Regions from separate parts of the Glaciimonas sp. CA11.2 genome, predicted to be linked through region 4. Evidence: predicted binding sites of a transcription regulator. Region 4 holds the regulator's gene; each other region holds the start of a gene.
What was found. Region 4 encodes LexA, which represses DNA repair genes until DNA is damaged. Its sites were predicted from a motif close to ACTGTATNNNNATACAGT; they were not measured.
Positions count from the first base shown of each region.

Region 1 (4,218 bases), 730 kb from region 4:
AACAGGGGTTTAACTTACCAGAAGGTTGGTCAGCATCGACGATGTACGTTGATAATTTTAATGCCGATCAATTTATTTTCAGCTTTCAAGATGAGAGCGGCAACATCATATATCGCCATGGCCCGAACCAAAAAAATGCATTCGAAGAACTTTCTGCTGAGGCGTTTGAAGAAAAGCGATGCAGAGTGAGGCGAGCGCCACCTGGTACTTTGCAAGCAAGTTGTAGCATGATGGGCTTTAACATCACGCCCTTACCACGAGAGTCGGCACGGACTAAGGCAATCAATCATCTTGTTACGCTGGATATGAAAAACCTTCCTTTTTATGAGCGCTCGCTGCTTCGACTTGAAATGCTACGCGATGCTGAAAAAATTGAAAATGCGTTCCAAAAAATTCCCCAACTCGCACAAGATTTTCTCGCTTTAACCGCTCGCATGGTTAGCAAGCCGAAATTGACCGTGTCTGCCGCCAGCAAGGAGCTACGCACGTTAACATGGGGACGCGGCACTGTGCCAGCAAATAGGCTGCGGGATTTGACGCAGTTTTGGCAAGAAGTACACTTACAGCTAGAGCATGAATCCTCTGATCATTTGGGAGGGGCGGCCACTGCACTGAAAGATGTGTGCAAACTAGGCCTGCAACTCTGCCAGACACAACAGTCTTATGGCGAATTAGCAGACCTTTACGTTGATCAGGTAAAAGAGCTGAACCACTTAAATGATGATTACGAAACCAACTTCATCATGCCGCAACAAAAAATGACATCGCGGCTCTGGAAAACGGTATTTGGTCCCCCTCCAGCCTCAGTACTGACAGAGGCTGGAGGCTGGACATTTGCGGTGCGTGCCAAAGGCTTATCTGAAATAAGTGCTATTTATGGAGCGAAATTTGCCCACGATATTAGTGCTGCATACGCCAATAGCTACTCACTTGCCGGTCAGTTGACAGACTGGGCGAAGAACGACCCACAACCATTCTGGCAGCATGCTTCTGCTTTTTTTCACGTTGCTGAAGAAAGTTTGACAATGGCCTACAAAGATAATTTGGTACGAACAATATCAAAATTTGGCAGTTGCGCCGCTCCCTACAACATCAATAAGCTACGCATTATCTCGCCGTCAATCAGCCCGCAAGGAATACATTACCGATATAACCTGGAAAAACATATAGAAAGCGCACCTCAGGAGGCGTCGCTCTTTGCCAACACGATTTCAGCCTACACTTATGAAGGCGGCCCTGAGCGTGGCGAGCTTTATCTGACAACCACAACATTTTTATCACCAATCAACAACCCCAGTTCGTTGCAGGACACCTTACAACATGAGTTGTCACATTTGGCAATACCGGACGGTCACCAGGAATTTTATCTTACAGCAGACAGATCAAAATATGGGCACTACTCAGAAAACGGTCTGCGTCGGAACGCCGACGCCATACTCAGTTCACAGGCGGCATTTCTGGGATATGCGGGAACTCAACCACAAACAAAGCAGATTTTTTTAGCGCATTTCAAAACGGTATTGCCCGCTACCCTCAAGAATTATTTGCCCGAAGGTATTAAGAACGATCTCACTGATAAACGTTTTCAGGAGTTTGTCAAAAAAGTCTTCGAAGGACCACCCGATGAAAAAATTGCGGCATTTATGATGCCTGATCTATTTATCGCATGGCTTCAACATATGTCAATAGTATTACCTAAAGTAGGTGCTGAAAATACAAAATTGAGACATACGCGCGATGCTTCACCTAACAATATGAATGTCCAGGTCCAAAAATTTCTGGCACGTGAATTGTTTGAGGCGAGCAGTCATAAAAAGTAAAATTGGTGTAGATTTCATGGTATTTTTGCCTCATGTGCATGATGTAAGGAAGGTATGCGGTATCAAAAGCACATCGAGGTGAGTTGATATTCGTCAACCAAAGTACCGAAAACAATGCCACAAATGAATCGAAGCGAACTTGTCGCAAAGCCAACTCACCTAGGTTCCGCAATATGCGGAAAGAATCACCCCGCTAACGCTATCGATCTACAGACAAAATAAAGCCAATATTTAGCAAAATTCAGCATCAAAGTGGGCTCATAACAAAATTAGCTAATGAATTATTGAAGAGCCATTGAAAAAGTACTGTATATTTATACAGTACAATAGAAATTATCTTTTCCTCGTCTATTCAAATAATCTGTTAATTAAGTCAGTTAGCAAAAATGCTATCCGACTAAACAATTGAGCTAAATTATGTCCGCCACTCCACATATTATTGCGCCTCCTGCCGCTCGCTCCAGCAGCATATCCGTTGCTGCACAGTCGCTAGTTGAATCGCTCCCGCATGCGTTGTGGCGCGGCAATCAAATGTCATCTTATCGCGGCGCCGTCATGACATCTGGTCATGACGCTCTGGATCAAGAACTCCCCAATCGCGGATGGCCCCATTCGGCATTAATAGAGCTTTTGTTGCAGCAAGCTGGAAGTGGTGAAATGCATTTATTGCAACCTGCCTTAACCATGCTCACGCAAGAGAATCGAAGGATCGTCCTTTTGCACCCCCCCCATTTACCCCAAATAGCAGCGTGGAGCGGCTGGGGTCTGCCTGTGCATCAATTGCTATGGATAAAGACCGCCGGAAGCGCTGATGCACTTTGGTCAGCTGAGCAGATTTTACGCAATGGTAGTTGTGGTGCTCTGGTTTTCTGGCAATCTCATATCCGTACCGATGCGCTACGACGCTTGCACCTCGCAGCACAAGCCAGCAACACCATGTTGTGGATGGTCCGACCTTTGAGCGCGGCCCATGAGTCGTCACCTGCGCCGTTAAGACTGTTGCTCCGCCCTGCACATAACGGTATCGAAGTACAACTACTCAAGCGTCGCGGACCGCAACATATTGAACCGCTTTACCTGACTTGGGCCAATAGCGAAGCATCGGATGCAGTGGAAGAAACATCAAATCCATTAATACATTCAGTCAGCACAAATATTACGGACACAAAAATACTCTCAAGAATCAACATTAAGACAACTCAGTCCATGAAGAAGAACCAAGGGCATAACCAGGAACTCGCACTAGAAACACAAATCCAGTCTGTGGAATTGCCAGCACCGCATAACCAATATTGACGCGAATTGACTCGAACTGACGCGTACAGCCACTTTTTAGGAGGCCAATAATGATGCCTTTGTGGATTGGTGTACATCTTCCTTTATTACCGCTTGAAACCTGCCGCCCGCGCTGGTCTGCACCAGGCATGATGGCGGTAATGGATCACGATCAGGTATTGACGATGACAACCGATGCTGCCGCCAGCGGTGTGCGCAGCGGAATGCGGCGCGGCGGCGTGCTGGCAATCGCTCCCCAAACTACCCTTTATGAACGGGATTTAGTCAAGGAGCAAAGTGCAATGGATGCGATAGCGCTGACATTGTTGCAATACACACCGGAAGTCACACATGCCGAAGAAGCCAGCTTACTGCTTAACATCAGCGCCAGCCTGAGCGCTTTCGGCGGTCGCTTAGTACTCTGTCGTCGTGTGCGTGCAAGCATTGATGCGCTCGGCTTTACCGCACAAATCAGCATGGCGCCAACCGCACAAGGAGCGTGGTGTTTAGCGCGTTATGTACCGCGTTCCGGTCTACCCAAACAACGTCGCAGCGTCCGAATGGATACCGCACTGCGCTACATCCAGGCATTACCATTTTCTGTATTGCCGGCAACACATCCTTATCAAGAGTGGCTGGAAGGAATCGGCTGTCGCACCATTGCTGATCTTCGCAGATTACCGCGCGCGGGATTGCTGCGACGTAGCGACAAACGGATACTGGAAACGCTCGATTGTGCGTATGGCGTCGCACCGGAAATGTTTGAATGGGTGCAAGCCCCGAAAGAATTCTCAGCCTATCTGGAATTACCAGATCGGATAGAACATGCCGAATCGGTCTTGTTCGGCGCACGTCACTTAATCCAGCAAATGATCGGCTGGCTGGCGGCACAACAGTTGGCGATCTCTGGTTTTGTTCTTTCAATGGAACATGAACGCGGGCGTCAGGCAATTGCACCAAGCACTTTGGAAATAACACTCGCAGAACCGGCATGGCATGAAGCGCATTTGTTGCGCTTGCTAAAAGAGCGTCTTAGCCGTTATCAGCTAAGTGGTCCGATTATTGCCGTGCGACTGAGTGCAACCCAGGTAACCCCAATGTTGCCACCTACCGCATCACTCTT
Region 1 is NZ_JAVIWL010000001.1:4,938,083-4,942,300, forward strand. Features, by position in the region: gene RGU75_RS21335 (hypothetical protein) at 1-1,820, shown strand, start outside; gene imuA (translesion DNA synthesis-associated protein ImuA) at 2,238-3,116, shown strand; gene RGU75_RS21345 (DNA polymerase Y family protein) at 3,167-4,218, shown strand, end outside.
Region 1: the regulator LexA is predicted to act here: its motif matches at 2,126-2,143, upstream of imuA (translesion DNA synthesis-associated protein ImuA).

Region 2 (4,218 bases), 3.2 Mb from region 4:
CAACGCGAAATAAAATTTCTTTAATCGCATTGGGACAAGCGTCAGCGTCAATCCATATCTGGAAAGTTGACATTTTTGCGCCGGAAGCATCTCCGCCCGAGGGGTTGTTAATTTTGGCCCCAAAGTTCGCCGTTGGGACCGGTCTGCGGCGCACTAACACCAAAGTGCGCATAGGCAGCAGGAGTCGCGATCCTACCTCGCGGCGTCCGCTGCAAGAAGCCTTGCTGTATCAAATAGGGCTCCAGCACGTCTTCAATAGTGTCACGCTCTTCGCCTATTGCTGCGGCCAAATTATCAAGACCAACCGGGCCACCACCAAATTTAAAGAGCACAGCTTCGAGCAATTTACGATCCATTACATCGAATCCGACTGGATCAACATCTAGCATAACTAACGCGGCATCGGCGATGGCTTTAGTTATTTCACCATTTCCCTTTACCTCGGCATAGTCTCGAACACGTCTTAAAAGTCGATTGGCGATACGTGGCGTACCACGGCTGCGCTTAGCAATTTCAAACGCGCCATCCCCGACTATTGGCGCGTTGAGTAAAGCCGAACTGCGCGTAACAATTCTGGTTAATTCTTCCGGCGTATAAAATTCCAATCTGGCAACGATGCCAAAACGATCCCGCAGCGGATTTGTTAACATTCCCGCACGAGTCGTCGCACCAACCAACGTAAAAGGTTGCAAGTCGAGCCGGACGGAGCGTGCGGCTGGACCTTCTCCGATCATAATATCTATTTGATAATCCTCAAGAGCAGGATAAAGAATTTCCTCTACGACCGGTGAAAGCCGATGAATTTCGTCAATAAAAAGAACATCATTTGCTTCGAGATTCGTCAATAACGCAGCTAAATCTCCCGCTCGCTCAAGGACCGGACCTGATGTTTGGCGTAAATTAACACCCATTTCACGGGCGATGATGTGGGCTAGAGTAGTTTTTCCCAGCCCTGGAGGTCCAAACAGCAAGGTATGATCCAATGCCTCTTTACGTTGGCGAGCAGCAGTAATAAAAATTTCCAACTGCTCACGAATTTTTTGCTGCCCTACATATTCATCTAAATGCTTTGGTCGCAGCGCACGTTCAATTGCCTCTTCGTTTGGAGAGGCCGGAGTGGCCGCGATAATTCGCTGCTCGGTAAAGTCGTCGGTTTGAATGCTCATGATCGAATTGTAGCCGGACTGAAAGGTTTAGATGTCGTAGTTTAGATAAGCTTGCTACGGCCATATCTGAATGAGGGAAAATTTGATACTCATCGGCTTATTGCGAAAATTAGCATTAATAAAATAACATTACAATTTGGATAACGCCTTCAGTGCCAATTTAATACCGTCGGATACTGTAATGTCCTCTGGTATTTGCTTTAAAGCTAGCGATGCCTCTTTATCGGAATAACCTAACGCAACCAACGCATTCAAAATATCACCCGTCACAACGTTAACGGGGTGTCCTCCGACCGCGCCAATATCAGCACCTAGTTTTCCTTTTAACTCCAGCAATAAACGTTCTGCAGTTTTTTTGCCAATGCCAGGAACCTTGGTCAAGCGTCCCGCCTCTTGCAACGTGATCGCCTGTGCTAAGTCGTGAACTGACATTCCAGACAAAATTGAGAGCGCCATACGCGCACCTACTCCACTAATTTTGATTAGTTGTTTAAAAACGTTGCGCTCTTCCGCGGTGCCGAATCCAAACAGTACATGCGCATCTTCTCGTATGGCCAAATGTGTCAATAAGACGACCCTTTCTCCAATTGCGGGAAGATTGTAAAAGGTGCTCATGGGTACTCCTACTTCATAGCCGACGCCATTGCAATCAACTATTAATTGCGGCGGATTTTTCTCAAGTAAAATCCCGGAGAGACGACCTATCATCTTAGTAGCACCTTAGTCTTAATTTATACGAAATCATACAGGACAACTGGTTAAAAACCCAGTAGTTGTCTGTTTGTTGTTTTGCTTAGTAGCGTATTTTGGATATAGATATTCTAGGCATTGCTATTTAACTGGATGACGTCATTGCTCATGCGGTTCACACGTTGGCGAAAATATGCTGTCTCTTAATGCTCTCGTAAATTTTTTTTACATAAACGATGCCTCCACAGGATCGTCGGGCGCTAAGTAACTTATAAGGCATTATTATCAGGGTAGATTATTGTGCGCAAAGTTGTCTTTCGGGATTTCCAAGAAAAATGCATGACAATTTCGCGATGTTAACTTACAAATCAAACCAGAATGACGAGACATTGATCGATTGGGTTTAAAGAATGATCGTAAAGTAAAGTTTGGTGAAGGCAGGCTTGATCAAAGGGCGGTGACAGATATCTTTCCAAACACGGCGGGAGGCAATTATTTTGGTGTAGTGGGATGTGACTTAATGGCTTATGGCCCAGTGATTACCGGTTGGTGGCTATAGTTTTTATAAAAAAATCGTTACCACTATAAATAGGACGAGATTGCTTACCTAAGTATCTCAAGATTGGGAGAGCGTGGCGAAATGTGAGGCTGTAGGGTTGAGTTTGACTGTTGGCACTGAGGGAATTTGTCTTGCAGACTACATCTTATCGGCGCGCGGGGTGATGATGCGTAGTTAATGTTGGTGTGTGTTGGTGTGTGTTGGTGTGTGTTGGTTGGGTGTTGGGTGTTGGGTGTTGGGTGTTGTCATTGCATAAATCGTTTCTGCAAAGCAAAAACCCTCCCCGATTACTCGGGGAGGGTTTTCTAATAAGAGCCTGACGATGACCTACTTTCACACTGGTTGCAGCACTATCATCGGCGCAAAGTCGTTTCACGGTCCTGTTCGGGATGGGAAGGGGTGGTACCAACTCGCTATGGTCATCAGGCATAAACTGTAGTGTCGTGTGTTCCCAATGGGGCAACAAACAACGCAATCTAGAAGAAGTAAAGTTTTGTATTACTGCAGTGCAGTGACAAGGGTGTGTCACCGCACTGCTGGGTATGATTGCACTTTTCAGGCAAACACATATCTCATTAGCTTAATCTATAACCTGCTAAGGTTATAGGGACAAGCCTCACGGGCAATTAGTACTGGTTAGCTTAACGTATTACTACGCTTCCACACCCAGCCTATCAACGTCCTGGTCTCGAACGACCCTTTAGGGGAATCTAGTTCCCGGGAAATATCATCTCAAGGCAAGTTTCCCGCTTAGATGCTTTCAGCGGTTATCTCTTCCGAACTTAGCTACCCGGCAATGCCACTGGCGTGACAACCGGTACACCAGAGGTTCGTCCACTCCGGTCCTCTCGTACTAGGAGCAGCCCCCTTCAAATTTCCAACGCCCACGGCAGATAGGGACCAAACTGTCTCACGACGTTTTAAACCCAGCTCACGTACCACTTTAAATGGCGAACAGCCATACCCTTGGGACCGGCTACAGCCCCAGGATGTGATGAGCCGACATCGAGGTGCCAAACTCCCCCGTCGATATGAACTCTTGGGAGGAATCAGCCTGTTATCCCCAGAGTACCTTTTATCCGTTGAGCGATGGCCCTTCCATACAGAACCACCGGATCACTATGTCCTACTTTCGTACCTGCTCGACTTGTCAGTCTCGCAGTTAAGCACGCTTATGCCATTGCACTAACAGCACGATGTCCGACCGTACCTAGCGTACCTTCGAACTCCTCCGTTACACTTTGGGAGGAGACCGCCCCAGTCAAACTGCCTACCATGCACTGTCCCCGATCCGGATAACGGACCAAGGTTAGAATCTCAAACAAACCAGGGTGGTATTTCAAGGTTGGCTCCACGCAAACTAGCGTTCACGCTTCAAAGCCTCCCACCTATCCTACACAGATTGGTTCAAAATTCAATGCAAAGCTACAGTAAAGGTTCATGGGGTCTTTCCGTCTAGCCGCGGGTAGATTGCATCATCACAAACATTTCAACTTCGCTGAGTCTCGGGAGGAGACAGTGTGGCCATCGTTACTCCATTCGTGCAGGTCGGAACTTACCCGACAAGGAATTTCGCTACCTTAGGACCGTTATAGTTACGGCCGCCGTTTACTGGGACTTCAATCAAGAGCTTGCACCCCATCATTTAATCTTCCAGCACCGGGCAGGAGTCACACCATATACGTCCACTTTCGTGTTTGCATAGTGCTGTGTTTTTATTAAACAGTCGCAGCCACCTTTTTATTGCAGCCCTTTCACCCTTCTGGCGCGAGCCAGTCAAGCTACCGGGGCGTACCTTATCCC
Region 2 is NZ_JAVIWL010000001.1:1,005,064-1,009,281, forward strand. Features, by position in the region: gene RGU75_RS04275 (YaiI/YqxD family protein) at 1-73, opposite strand, end outside; gene ruvB (Holliday junction branch migration DNA helicase RuvB) at 108-1,166, opposite strand; gene ruvA (Holliday junction branch migration protein RuvA) at 1,296-1,874, opposite strand; rRNA gene rrf (5S ribosomal RNA) at 2,730-2,842, opposite strand; rRNA gene RGU75_RS04295 (23S ribosomal RNA) at 3,021-4,218, opposite strand, start outside.
Region 2: the regulator LexA is predicted to act here: its motif matches at 1,920-1,937, upstream of ruvA (Holliday junction branch migration protein RuvA).

Region 3 (4,218 bases), 3.1 Mb from region 4:
TGCCAATTTGACCGTTAGCACCAATGACCAGAATCTTTTCCATTTTGTTTTCCGTCTTAATGTTTCAAGAGGCCGAGCTCATGGCCGACTTGCGCAAATGCTGCTAATGCCAGATCGAGTTGTTGCGTGCTGTGGGCGGCCGACATTTGTACGCGCACCCGCGCCTGGCCCATTGGTACGACCGGATAGAAAAAGCCGGTAACCAGAATGCCCAATGCATACAAGCGTTGCGCAAATTGTTGGGCTATCGGCGCATCGAATAGCATCACCGGCACAATCGGATGCGTACCCGGTTTGATGGTGAAGCCCAACTGAGTGATTTCGCGCCGGAAATGCTCCGTGTTTGCCTGCAAACGATCACGTAACTCGGTCGAGTTTGAAAGCATATTTAATACCGTCAACGAGGTCCCTGCTATGGATGGTGCCAACGTGTTGGAAAACAAATAGGGGCGAGATTTTTGCCGCAATGTTTCAATCACTTCACGCCGTGCAGCGGTAAAACCACCCATTGCACCGCCGAGTGCTTTACCGAGCGTTCCGGTGATGATATCTATCCGACCCATCACATGATGATGCTCGTGCGTACCGCGTCCGGTCGAACCCATGAAGCCCGACGCGTGGCATTCATCGATCATCACCAGTGCGCCGTATTTGTCAGCCAGATCGCAGATTTTGTCGAGCTGTGCAATCGTGCCATCCATCGAAAATACACCGTCAGTGACAATGACCTTATGACGCTTGTCGCCAGCCGCCTGCAACTGAATTTCGAGATCGGTCATGTCGTTATGGGTGTACCGAAAACGCGCGGCCTTGCACAGACGAATGCCATCAATGATTGATGCGTGATTCAGTGTGTCTGAGATGATCGCGTCTTGCTCGTCAAATAATGGCTCGAACAAGCCGCCGTTGGCATCAAATGCCGCCGCGTACAAGATCGTGTCTTCCATCCCGAGGAATCTAGACAAGGCTTGCTCCAATTGCTTGTGCACGGTTTGCGTGCCGCAAATAAAGCGTACCGAGGATAAACCGTAACCATATTGCTTGGTGGCATCAATCGACGCCTGAACCAATTTTTCTTCGCCGGAGAGGCCGAGATAATTGTTCGCACAAAGATTGATTAGAGTGCGGCCGTCGTCGCAGACAACTTCGGCGCCCTGACGCGAATTGATAACGCGTTCCGGCTTATAAAGTCCTTGCTCGCGCAGAGCGTTCAGGTTGGTGTCGAGACTGGCGAAGAAGCTTGCTTTTGAGGATGTCGGCGTCATTTCAATTCCTTGTCGTTTTTTATGCAGACGGTTTTAATACCCACGGTTTTAATGTTCACTATCTATCTTAAAACTTGTACGGCGATCGTGTGCATTTTCGTATTGTGAGCGGTTGCCCAAGGCCAAATGACGGCCCCATTTATCGTTTTGAGTCTTATGTCTTTTGTCAATTTTGTAACCATAAATGTGGCTGTAAAATCCGGTAGCGGAACGCTTTAGCAAACGGCGTCGGCCTACGCTTAACACCTAGTGGGGTATTGGGACCTATTTGATCTATTATCGACTGTTGCATCTGTTACTATGAAGTTCAATATAAAGATATGAATCCACTATATCGAACAAATATTCAATATAGTGGATATTAACGACTGCCATTAAACATAGCAAGTAAATTTATGCATTCACCTATTGCTCACAACACACCACCCGAAGTCGGCGCGACGCTTCAACGGCTACGGCTTAAGCGCGGTCTGACGCTTGACGATTTGTCGCGTGCGGCCGGCGTGTCTAAATCCATGCTGTCGCAAATTGAACGTGAAAAAGCGAATCCGACCATAGCGGTGACATGGCGATTGGCCAACGCTTTAGGTATTGGTATAGAAGAATTGCTCGCTACCGAAACGTCGGAACGGGAAGCTATTCACATCATGGAACCGCACGAAACGCCTACTTTGCCTGGTCTTCACGCTGGTTACGTCCTGCGCATTCTCGGGCCGATGGAATTGGCCGGCAAATATGAATGGTACGAATTGACGTTGGCACCGGAAGGGGCATTAGTTTCCACACCGCACGATCCTGGCACGATGGAGCATTTAACGTTGTTGAATGGTGGTGTCGAGGTCGTCGTGGATGGCGTGAAGAAAAAGCTGAAAATTGGTGGCACTGCACGCTACCCCGCCGACAAAAATCATGTGATACGTAACACAGGAAAAACCGAGGCGAGAGCTCTATTGGTAGTGATTCACCGATAAATCCAGAGGGCTTACGCAAATCGCCCAAGCGGCGTTTTGCTCTCCTGGCCGCGTTTTGCTTTCCTTGCCGCTGCTAGCCCCGGTACTGGCGTACTGTCTGCGTCGGCAGGGTTGGCAAGCCCGTTGCTAGGACGGTTAGTTTGTATCCTCTTGCATCAAGATTTCAACCAAAATTCCACACGGGTTTACAATGCGGGTAAAGAAAGTGGTTGCAGCTGGTTTGCAACATTATCTAACTTTAAGTTTACAACGCTTGCAATTCGCACTGTTTTTTTATACAGTACTGTCTATTAATACAGTCTTACACCCCTTTTGCCGAAAGAAAATCCATGGACGATAAAAAATCCGCAGCAAATCCTGATAAAAGCAAGGCACTTGCCGCAGCATTGGCACAAATCGAAAAGCAATTCGGCAAGGGTTCGATCATGCGCATGGAAGATGGTGCCGTGGTCGAAGAGGTCCAGGTCGTTTCCACTGGTTCATTAGGTCTTGATATTGCGCTAGGCGTTGGCGGATTGCCGCGCGGTCGTGTGGTCGAAATCTATGGCCCTGAATCATCCGGTAAAACCACGCTGACCCTGCAAACCATTGCTGAAATGCAAAAGCTGGGCGGCACCTGTGCGTTTATTGATGCAGAACATGCGCTTGACGTCGGTTACGCTCAAAAGCTTGGGATCAATCTGGCAGACCTGCTGATTTCACAACCGGATACTGGTGAACAGGCGCTTGAAATTACCGATGCGCTGGTCCGTTCCGGCGGTGTAGATCTGATTGTTATCGATTCCGTTGCCGCATTGACGCCACGCGCCGAAATCGAAGGCGACATGGGCGATTCCTTGCCGGGCTTGCAAGCGCGTCTGATGTCACAAGCATTGCGTAAATTGACTGGCAGCATTAATCGCACGAATACACTGGTGATTTTTATTAACCAGATTCGGATGAAGATTGGTGTCATGTTTGGTAATCCGGAAACAACAACCGGCGGTAACGCACTGAAGTTTTACGCTTCGGTCCGCCTGGATATTCGTCGTACTGGCTCAATTAAATCAGGCGACGAAGTGATCGGTAACGAAACACGTGTAAAAGTTGTGAAGAACAAAATCGCACCACCGTTTAAGGAAGCGCATTTCGACATTCTGTACGGTACAGGTACTTCGCGTGAAGGCGAAATTCTGGATCTTGGATCGGATGCCAAAATCGTTGAAAAATCAGGTGCCTGGTACAGTTATAACGGCGAGCGTATTGGTCAAGGTAAAGACAACGCCCGTAACTACCTGAAAGAGCGTCCAGAACTGGCACGTGAAATCGAAAACAAAGTACGTGCATCACTAGGCGTACCATTACTAGAGGGCGCAGTGTCGACAGAAACCGACAAAGCCGCTGAGAAAGCAGCAAAAGCCGCTGAAAAAGCAGCAGCCAAAGAAGCCGCAGCGTTAGCCGCAAAAGTAGAGTAATCAAAGAAAAGTGAATCGGTCGGGTGGCGCATGGCTCCTCGTCCGATTTTTATTTTGTTCTTGATGAGTGCAAAATAAGTGTGATGAGTGTTAAGTGAGGTTATAGCTTTCTCCTGACTCCTTATGTGCTTTTAAGATTGCGTTTTAAACAAGGTTGCGACGCTGCAAACTTAATGTGCTGTCGTAAAAGCGAACCCAACGTTTTGTAACGTTTTGTTTTTGGGAAATATTTTTTAATAAGGCGGGCCGTGTTACCTGACCCGCATCCAGTAATGGCAAAACCAACAGTCAGTCTGAAGGGCAGGGCGCTTCGTTACTTATCGATGCGTGAGCATAGCCGTATCGAGTTAAAGCGTAAGTTATCGCGTTACGTCGAAGAGGGCGATGACATAGAGGTTTTGCTCGATTGGCTTGAGGAGTCTAAATTTTTATCTCAAGAACGCTTCTCCGAATCTCTTATTAATCGGCGCTCTGGACGTTATGGCAATAGCCGCATCGTGATGGAATTAAAAAGTCACGGTATCGCCG
Region 3 is NZ_JAVIWL010000001.1:1,136,796-1,141,013, reverse strand. Features, by position in the region: gene RGU75_RS04865 (NAD-dependent epimerase/dehydratase family protein) at 1-43, opposite strand, end outside; gene kbl (glycine C-acetyltransferase) at 57-1,265, opposite strand; gene RGU75_RS04855 (XRE family transcriptional regulator) at 1,661-2,236, shown strand; gene recA (recombinase RecA) at 2,566-3,690, shown strand; gene recX (recombination regulator RecX) at 3,963-4,218, shown strand, end outside.
Region 3: the regulator LexA is predicted to act here: its motif matches at 2,501-2,518, upstream of recA (recombinase RecA).

Region 4 (4,218 bases):
CGCGGTGTCAACTTGACGTTGGTAAATTGCCTTAGTACCTGTCAGGCGTGCTGGCATAATTTTGCCATTTTCCTGAACAAAATCTTTCAACGTATCGACGTCTTTGTAATCAACGCTAGCAACGTGTGCTGCTGTGAAACGACAAAACTTTTTACGCTTGAACAGCGGGTTTTGTTGTTGACGCTTGTTTTTCAGTTTGCTTTTATCGAACTTTTTACCGAATGCCATTTGAGGCTCCTGTATAAATAATTAGGCCGCAGTTTCAGCTGCAGCAAATTCAGTGATGTGAAATACCAGACTTTTACCGTTGCGACTCTTGCGTGCCAAAAATCCTGTGAACCAGTACTGACCACCCAATACCGTCTGATTGAATCGCCCCGATATCTCGCCTATGGCAAGAGCGGCAATTTCGAACTCAACCTGACGTTGGATACCCGCTTCATGTGGTGACGAACGACTCAGCAATATTGCTGAAACGATCGGGATACCCGCTGGCGTATAACGCAATACTTCGCGCTCTGCGATTTCGGCAACCAATTGAAGCGCGTTGTTGAGTTGATTCACTCCGGTCTATTTGGAAAATGGTGACGCAATGAATGCAAGTTAATCGGCAAAATTAGGCGGCTGCCGGGGCTGATGCTGGCGCAGCTGGTGCTTCAGTACGATGGCTTTTAGCAGCATCTTCCTTTTGCACAGCCTTCATCATTGGCGATGGGCCAGTTTCAGCTTTTTTCAGCTTGACCGTCAGGTGACGCAAAACAGCATCATTGAACTTAAAGCCAGTTTCGATTTCGGTCAGTGTTTCGCTGTCGCATTCGATGTTCAAGCAAACATAGTGTGCTTTTGCCAATTTTTGGATCAGGTAAGCCAATTGACGGCGACCCCAATCTTCAACGCGATGAACGATACCGCCACGTGTAGTGACAATACCCTTATAGCGTTCGATCATTGCAGGCACTTGCTCGCTTTGATCCGGATGGACGATAAACACGATTTCATAATGACGCATGTAAGCTCCTTTTTGGACTGTTGAAAATAGCCCACCCCGGCGTCAAGACGAGTGTGGGAAGAGGAAAGTCGATAACTATACAGTGAAATCCTTCAAAACTCAATGCTCAATACACATGATCGTCATACAGACAAATAGATTGTCAAATTTACTTGCATTCAACTGAATACTGTACAAAAATACAGACTGTTTATATACACAGTTCGCCGGTGGCATAAATCGCAGCATGAACGCCATATTCTCGCACCAGCCCTTATTCGACAACCGCTATCAATATGATCAAATTAACTGCACGCCAACAACAAATACTTGATCTCATCAGGGATGCTATTGAGAACACGGGTTTCCCTCCGACTCGCGCTGAAATCGCATCCGAGTTAGGATTTCGCTCAGCCAATGCAGCTGAAGAGCATTTGCAGGCGCTTGCACGCAAAGGCGCCATCGAAATTTCGCCGGGGACGTCTCGCGGAATACGGCTTCTTGCAAAAGGCCCTAGCCCGACTAGTAAGCGCAATAATGATGACATCGGGCAGCAATTTACCTTACCCCATCCTGCATTAATGCAACTCAATCTTCCATTGGTGGGACGCGTGGCTGCCGGATCACCAATCCTGGCACAGGAACACGTTCAGGCACGATACAACATTGATCCTACCTTTTTTAGCGATAAACCGGATTACTTGCTGAAGGTACGCGGCATGTCTATGCGTGATGCCGGTATTCTTGATGGGGATCTACTAGCTGTCAAAAAAACGGAATCAGCGAGAAACGGTCAAATAGTCGTAGCACGACTGGGCGATGACGTCACCGTCAAGCGATACAAAAAAACTGGCTCTTCGATACAACTACTACCAGAAAATCCAGAATTTGAACCGATCATTGTCAGCGAAGATCAAGATGACTTTGCGTTAGAAGGCTTAGTGGTGGGATTAATGCGGAACTGGGGCTAATCCTTAAAAATGCAATTATCGGCTCGATCAGAGCTGATAATTGCAAGCGTATCAAGGCGCACTTTTTAATGAAGACGTAAGCTAATTAACCTAAATAGCGCATTTGAAAGCCCCTCTCAGGATGAAAAGCGGCATCTCTTAGCGTTAATCAAAACTACTCAAAAATTCCTTAATTACTTTTGAAGCAATAATTTTTAACACCCGGAAAAAATTTCTCCATCAATCAAGACGCCGCCGCTTAGTCAAAATCTGATTAGCGATACCGCGCAAAATATTCACCTCTTCAGTTTCCAACCCTGCGCGTGCAAACAAACGCTTCAGGCGTGGCATCAATTTTTTCGGATGTGCCGGATCGAGAAAATCGATTTCAATCAGTGCTTTTTCCAAATGGGCAAACATACCTTCAATCTCAATCAGATTAGCGGTATCGCCGTGAAATCCGATCTCGTCACTTGACTCACTCTCGCCAGGCGGTTGTTCAGCGCTAGCCGCGACCCGAAACTCATAAGCTAATACTTGCACCGCTTGCGATAAATTTAAGGAGGAATAATCGGGATTCGCCGGAATGTTAATTAATACATTACATTTCTCGACGATTTCATTCGGCAAACCATAGCGCTCGCTTCCAAATAATATTGCCCCAGTCAGGGTTTTATCTGTCGCTAGTTGCTCCGCCACCGCTCTTGGTGCCATCACAGGTGGAGAAAACTCGCGGAGGCGCGCACTTAGCGCAGCTGCATAATTGCACCCGATCAAGGCCTGTTCGACAGTCTCGACGATTCTGGCTGACGATAGAATATCTTGCGCACCGCTTGCTAATGCAATTGCCTCATCACGCTGTAAAACGTCCGGATAGCGGGGATTCACCAGGACCAGCTCGGAAAATCCCATTGTTTTAATAGCACGTGCAGCTGCGCCAACATTGCCGGGACTACTGGTATCAACCAGTACAAAGCGTAGGCGATTGAAAAGAGACGTGTTGGTTTTTGTCAGGTTCATTTAAAATAGCGTCATTCGCAGGTTAATTTTCAGGAAACGCTGATGTTTAGTGTCTTGGAGTATTAGCCGGGAGCCTGTCGGTCTGACCGGATCAAAGTGAAAAATGCACTGAACGAGGACAGATTTTGCCAGATTCGCAGCACCGATAGCCAGCTATTGGTCGAGAAACTGATGAAACATGACCTGACCAGATCATTTTTCAGCCGATTCCGCATAGCCCGTCAGGCCCTTGTTACCGTCAAGACGGCCTGCATCGCTCATTATTAATAATATAGGTTGGTTCTGTTCCCATTAGGCACAGTGCCGCCATTTTAACGGAACCGAATCCAGATATGCATCCTATGCTCAATACGGCCATCAAGGCCGCCCGTCGTGGTGCCGCAGTCATTTCGCGCGCCTCCTTCGATCTCGACCTGCTTCAGGTAGAAAAAAAAGCACATAACGATTTTGTCACTGAAGTTGATAAAAATGCCGAAGCGGCAATTATTGACATTTTGAAGAACGCCTATCCAGACCACGCCATATTGGCCGAAGAGTCCGGTGCGTCCGACAATCTACATGACGAAAACGAAAACGTCTGGATTATCGATCCAATCGATGGCACTACCAACTTCATCCATGGCTTTCCACAATACTGCGTGTCGATTGCGTTACAGCATCGTGGACAAATTACCCAAGCCGTCATCTATGACCCAACTCGTAATGATTTATTTACCGCTAGCAAGGGCGCTGGCGCTTACTTAAATGAAAAACGTATCCGTGTCAGCAAACGCACTCGCATTGCAGATGGCTTGATTGGAACCGGCTTTCCTTTCCGCGAGACCGAAGGGCCGGTCATGGACGAGTACATGAAAATGTTCCGCGTAATGACACAAAACTGCGCTGGTCTGCGCCGCCCCGGCTCGGCTGCGCTCGATCTGGCATACGTTGCAGCGGGTCGCCTGGATGGTTTTTTTGAAAAAGGTTTAAAACCGTGGGACATCGCGGCTGGTACTTTGCTGATTACGGAATCTGGCGGTATCGTCGGTAACTTTGTTGGGGATTCTGATTACCTCTACAAAGGCGACGTATTGGCTGGCAACCCTAAAATATTCGCACAATTGGTTAGTTTATTATCGCCATACGCAAAAAAGTAGAAAAAAACTGAATGGCATCCTATCCTAAAGATGAGGCCAGAATGTCACAAGGGAATAGGTTCAGGGATATCACTAAAGTGGCGTGATTTGAACCAACTGATCGACTCAAATGATCGACGCCTCT
Region 4 is NZ_JAVIWL010000001.1:4,204,381-4,208,598, reverse strand. Features, by position in the region: gene rpsR (30S ribosomal protein S18) at 1-228, opposite strand, end outside; gene priB (primosomal replication protein N) at 250-564, opposite strand; gene rpsF (30S ribosomal protein S6) at 617-1,009, opposite strand; gene lexA (transcriptional repressor LexA) at 1,285-1,959, shown strand; gene RGU75_RS18235 (RNA methyltransferase) at 2,179-2,958, opposite strand; gene RGU75_RS18230 (inositol monophosphatase family protein) at 3,291-4,094, shown strand.